2 regions of the Kosakonia pseudosacchari genome follow, and region 1 is predicted to be linked to the other one. Evidence: predicted binding sites of a transcription regulator. Region 1 holds the regulator's gene; the other holds the start of a gene.
The links. Region 1 encodes CRP, which controls carbon source genes, mostly activating them, when cyclic AMP is high. Its sites were predicted from a motif close to ATGTGANNNNNNTCACAT; they were not measured.
Positions count from the first base shown of each region.

Region 2: IP581_RS22415 (PTS mannitol transporter subunit IICBA) is a predicted target of CRP. The motif match lies at 1,607-1,624, and genes of this name have one in related genera.

Region 1 is NZ_CP063425.1:4,478,610-4,481,727, reverse strand. Features, by position in the region: gene IP581_RS21380 (YccS/YhfK family putative transporter) at 1-1,378, opposite strand, end outside; gene crp (cAMP-activated global transcriptional regulator CRP) at 1,425-2,057, opposite strand; gene IP581_RS21370 (OsmC family protein) at 2,362-2,766, shown strand; gene IP581_RS21365 (phosphoribulokinase) at 2,809-3,118, opposite strand, start outside.
Region 2 is NZ_CP063425.1:4,724,272-4,727,389, reverse strand. Features, by position in the region: gene IP581_RS22415 (PTS mannitol transporter subunit IICBA) at 1-1,417, opposite strand, end outside; gene IP581_RS22410 (glutathione S-transferase) at 1,932-2,540, shown strand; gene selA (L-seryl-tRNA(Sec) selenium transferase) at 2,632-3,118, shown strand, end outside.

The DNA of each region.
Region 1 (3,118 bases):
CCCAGCCGTAGTTTTTCCGAATAATGAGATAACTGACCAGCGTAATCATCAGCATTGCGGCCAGCGTAAAACCGAGGGGAACATGAAAGTGCAATGTAGCTCCGGCAATCACCAGCCCCGCAATGGTGCCCGCCGCCCGGTGGACAATGCGAACGCGCGTTGCGCCATAACCGTTTTGCGTAACAAACATCACCGTCATCATGATCCAGTAGGGTTTCGGTAAATGCAGGGCGCTGCCCATCAGGCTGGCGATGCTGAGCATGACGCTTATCCGTGCGGCATTACGCAGCGCCGCAGATTTCAGTGATAAATAGCTTTTCAGCGCCGGGAAAAGGGGCAAGCGCCGCTGCTTTTCCGCCATCAGATCGCGAGCATAGAGCGGGCGTTGAGTGCGCAAGACGCGCGCGATACGGCTAAAATGCCAGGCGCAGAACTGACCGACCGGGTTATCCGGATGCTGGCGGGCGATTTTTTCCAGCGCGCCGATCTGCTTATCCATGTTGAAGCGCGTGGGATAGCGGTGATAGAGAATGTCGTCTGCCAGCACACGTAAGCGAGCGGCGACAGTTTGCGCGTTCCAGCGGATCACCTGTTCGGCGTGGGTTTGTTCCACCAGTTTCTGCACCTCTTCCGGCTGGTGTAAACTCACCGAAATGTGCTCTTGCAGATCCAGCCCCACCTGGAAAACCCGCAGTAGCCGTTTGTAATCGTTGTGTTTATTGGCTGCCAGCATATGCAGTTGCTGGTAGCACTGGCTTATCATATCCACCGCTTTTTGCTGGCGGGCAAGCAACGGCGGCAGGGCTTTTTCCGGGTCGGCGTGCTGCGTCAGCAGGCTGTATTTCGCTTCGCAGTAATCTGCCAGTTGCCGGTAGAGCAGGCTGAGGGATTCGCGCAGCGGTTGCTCGCGCCACATCCAGAACCAGAACCAGTTGAACAGCCCATACCACAATGTGCCCAGCGCATAGATAAGCAGCGGTTCCCATACCGGCATGTTGCCGGCAAGGCTGAGGGTAAAAATAGCGGCAATCAGTGAAGCGGGAAGCAGGCGGCCATGCAGCGCACTGATTTCGGCGGTCACGCCTAAAACCAGCGTCAGTCCGGTGAGGATCAGCGGCAGCGGGAGATCTTTCGCCAGCAATAATTGCACCATCAGGCTACTGCCTGCAAACAAGGTTCCGCCAATGATCAGGCGTTTGAAAAAACGTTTATGCGGCGTATCAAGCCCGGCAATGTTGCAGCAGGCGGGAACGAGGGAAAACAGCAGACCTTGTTGCAGGTGACCAACGAGAAGGCCAATCGCCACAGGCAAACATAACACCAGCGTTTGTCGCAGTGCGTAGTTGATTTCGGGGTGATAAATCAGCCTGCGCCACATGAGGGAAGAAAAACGACGCAGCGTGTAAGCTGCGCCGTTTTACAGATTAACGCGTTCCGTATACGACGATGGTTTTACCATGGGCGGAGATCAGGTTCTGATCTTCGAGCATTTTGAGAATGCGGCCCACTGTTTCACGGGAACAACCGACGATCTGACCAATTTCCTGGCGAGTAATTTTAATTTGCATGCCGTCCGGATGGGTCATTGCGTCTGGCTGTTTCGCCAGGTTTAACAGCGTTTGCGCGATACGGCCGGTTACGTCCAGGAAGGCGAGGTTACCCACTTTTTCTGAAGTGACCTGCAGGCGACGCGCCATTTGCGAGGAAAGACGCATCAGGATATCCGGGTTAACCTGGATTAACTGACGGAATTTTTTGTACGAGATTTCAGCCACTTCACAAGCCGTTTTAGCGCGTACCCATGCACTGCGCTCCTGACCCTCTTCGAACAGGCCCAGTTCACCGATAAAATCTCCCTGGTTCAGGTAGGAGAGGATCATCTCTTTACCCTCTTCGTCCTTGATCAGCACTGCCACTGAGCCTTTAACGATGTAGTACAGCGTTTCCGCTTTTTCACCCTGGTGAATCAGCGTGCTCTTCGACGGGTACTTATGAATGTGGCAATGAGACAAGAACCATTCAAGCGTCGGGTCTGTTTGTGGTTTGCCAAGCACCATGCGCGATTATCCTCTGTTATAAGCTGTCTCAGACACAGGATGAGCCCCTACGTCTGGGGTTGCAATCTAAGCTTCCCGCATCCAGGGAAGTGGACCGTCAGCGTCATCTGCGGTCTCTAAAGTATGATGTCATGCATACATGCGTAACATCCATTTATCTCTGTAGCATCCAGAGTGTTTTAGCATAGCTTTTACCGCCTGTCTCCTGGTGTCTCGCTTCAGCATGACGCAGGTCGCCTTCCGTTGCGAGTTTTGTTATGTACGCGTAATCTGTAAAGAAAATTGCTACTCCGGAGTGAAGAAAATGCAGGCACGTGTGAAATGGGTTGAAGGGTTAACGTTCCTCGGTGAGTCCGCCTCGGGCCACCAAATCCTGATGGACGGTAACTCCGGCGACAAAGCACCAAGCCCGATGGAAATGGTGTTGATGGCGGCGGGCGGATGTAGCGCTATCGATGTGGTTTCTATTTTGCAAAAAGGGCGTCATGACGTGACCGACTGCGAAGTGAAGCTGACTTCAGAGCGTCGCGAAGAAGCGCCGCGCCTGTTTACCCACATCAATTTGCACTTTATCGTCACCGGTAAAGCGCTGAAGGACGCGGCGGTTTCCCGTGCGGTGGATTTATCCGCGGAGAAGTATTGCTCGGTGGCGTTGATGCTCGAAAAAGCGGTGAACATCACCCACTCTTACGAAGTTATCGAAGCCTGATGCGAAAAGCCCGGCAGCGTGTTGCTTACCGGGCTTTCTGCATTATTTGATCTTTTTGCCTTCCATCAGCCGTTGCACCAGCGGCGTCATAATCAACTCCATCGCCAGCCCCATTTTTCCGCCAGGCACCACCAGCGTATCCATATGCGAAATAAACGAGCCTTGCAGCATCGCCAGCAACCACGGGTAATCAATCCCTTCCAGGTTACGGAAGTGGATCACCACAAAACTTTCGTCCAGTGAGGGAATACCTTTCGCGGCGAACGGATTAGACGTATCCACCGTAGGGACACGCTGGAAGTTAATGTGCGTACGGGAAAATTGCGGCGTAATAAAATTGATGTAATCCTCC
Region 2 (3,118 bases), 250 kb from region 1:
CGCTATGGCGCTGTGCGGCAACCAGACGTTCTGTCAGGTTGGTGTACAGGCCACTGTCGAGGAAGTTGGTCAGCGAAATATGTTGCGCCTGCGGTGCCTGGCGCATCGCGCGCTCGGTCAGATCGCGGTGCGTAATCACCAGATCAACGTCAGACGGCAAGCTGTTGATGGCGCTATTAGTGACAGAGATGTTGGTCAGACCCGCATCCTGCACTTTCTTACGCAGCACACCCGCGCCCATGGCGCTGGAACCCATACCGGCGTCACAAGCGACGATGATTTTACGCACATGGCTCAGGTCGTTGGTCACGTCGCCTGCTGCCAGCGGGGTTGCGCCTTTAGACTCAGCTTTCATTTCGTGAATACGACGGGTCGCTTCTTGCAGGTCTTCGTCGTCTTTCACTTTGCTGGTTTTCAGCAGGATGGAAGCGATAACGAAAGAGACAATCAGCGCAGCGAAGATAGCCGCCAGGTTCGCGAAGTACGCGCCTTTTGGTGTCATTGCCAGCACCGCCAGGATGGAACCCGGAGAAGCCGGAGAAACCAGGCCGCCGTTCAGCACGCTCAGGGTGAACACGCCAGTCATACCGCCGAGGATAACGGCAAGCAGCAGACGCGGGTTCATCAGCACATACGGGAAGTAAATTTCGTGGATACCACCCAGGAAGTGGATGATAGCCGCGCCGCCAGCAGACTGTTTAGCGCTGCCGCGACCAAAGAACATATACGCCAGCAGCACGCCCATACCCGGACCCGGGTTCGCTTCAATCAGGAAGAAGATGGACTTGCCAAGGTCATGCGATTGCTGGATACCCAACGGTGAGAAGATACCGTGGTTGATGGCGTTGTTGAGGAACAGGATTTTCGCCGGTTCAACAAAAATAGACGCCAGCGGCAGCATTTCGTGCGCAACCATGAAGTTAACGCCCGCCGCCAGAACTTTGGACAGCACTTCAACCGCAGGGCCAATGCCGAGGAAGGCCAGGATGGCGAGGATCATACCGATAATGCCAGCGGAGAAGTTGTTCACCAGCATTTCGAAACCGGATTTGATCTTACCGTCGACCCAGTTATCAAAGTGTTTAATCGCCCAGCCGCCCAGCGGGCCTGCGATCATTGCGCCGAGGAACATCGGCATATCCGCACCAACGATAACGCCCATGGTGGTGATCGCGCCGACTACGCCGCCACGATCGCCGCCCACCAGACGACCACCGGTGTAACCGATGAGCAGCGGCAGCAGATAAGTAATCATTGGGCCAACGAGTTTTGCCAGCGTCTCGTTCGGCAACCACCCTGTAGGAATAAACAATGCGGTGATGATCCCCCACGCGATGAACGCGCCGATATTCGGCATCACCATATTGCTGAGAAAACGACCAAAGCTTTGCACCTTGATCTTGATATCGGATGACATAAAACACCCCTTCTTATGTTTGCTATCGCACAGGCCGGAAGCCCGAGGTTTTTTGTTAACGTGGCGGCAGAGGTAGCCGGACCTGGGTTATCTGTGAGGCGAAATCTCGCACCGAATCGCGTAGCTGTCCAGATGGTGCGCCTTTGTGTGATTCAGATCACACTAACGTAGGGGGTATGCCACCATTTAGTGTGATATTTGTCACATAAAATCAGTGTAAAAAAAGAACAATGCGTAAAATCTGAACGTTATGAGCCTGTAAGTGTGATGTTATTCACATTTTATGCGCGATGGTTTGTTATGTATTTGTGATATAGATCACAAGATATTTTCGTCAGGACTTTTCCGAATGTGATCGCCAGCAAACTGTGTTTTTGACGACCAGCAGAACCTGTAACTTCCTTTCACAGCCTGCGGCAATGCGTACGTTAGCGGCAGAAGTTTTCATCTTGATGAAACAATCTGCGCCCGCTCGTTCATACTTAGATTTTTGTTGGCGAAAACGGAGAAGGCAATGAAACTGATCGGCAGCTATACCAGCCCTTTTGTACGCAAAATTTCGGTGATCCTGCTGGAAAAGGGCATCACCTTCGAATTTATCAATGAGCAGCCTTATAACGCCGTCAATAGCGTGGCGCAGTACAACCCGCTTGGCAAAGTTCCGGCGCTGATAACCGATGATGGCGAAGTGTGGTACGACTCGCCGATCATCGCGGAATACATTGATTTGCTAAATATCGCCCCGGCGATGTTGCCCACCGATCGCAAAGCGGCACTGAAAATTCGCCAACTGGAAGCGCTGGCTGACGGCATTATGGATGCGGCGCTGGTCTCGGTTCGCGAGCTGGCGCGTCCGGTTGAGCAACAATCGGAAACCGAGTTGTTACGCCAGCGGGAAAAGGTTTCGCGCGGTCTGGACGCGCTGGAAAATTATCTTAAAGACGGCACGCTGAGGGTGGACGACTTGAATCTGGCGACAGTGGCAATCGCCTGCGCGATTAGTTACCTCAATTTCCGCCATGTTTCCCCCGGCTGGTGTGTTGATCGCCCACTGCTGGTAAAGCTGGTGGAAAATCTGTTCCAGCGCGAGAGTTTCGCCCGCACCGAACCACCGAAGGCTTGATAAGCATGATGTTCGCCTGAGCAAGTCACGGTACAATCCCCTCACGTCAAACCCCCTGACGGGAGGGGGCAACCCATAGCCAGGCCTTTTCATGACTACTCTTTACAGCCAGATCCCTTCAACCGATCGCCTGTTACGTGACGAGGCGTTCGCCACTTTATTAACCACTTTTGGCCACAGTCGCGTAGCGCAAACGTTGCGCCAGCTTCAGGACGAGGCGCGCGCGCAGATACGCGACGCGCAGACATTACCCGACTGGAGCCGGGACTGGGCAGCGGCGGCGCAACAGCGGCTGGCACAAAGCGACAGTAGCGCGCTGCGCCCGGTCTTTAACCTGAGCGGCACGGTGCTGCACACCAACTTAGGCCGAGCGGTGCAGTCGCAGGCCGCCATCGATGCCGTTACCCAGGTGATGGGTTCGCCGGTGACGCTCGAATATGATCTCGACGGCGCAGGGCGCGGTCATCGCGATCGCGCGCTGGCGGATTTACTCTGTCAGCTAACCGGCGCGGAAGACGCCTGCATCGTCAATAACAATGCCGCAGCGGTGTTACTGATGCTGGCGGCCACGGCGGCTG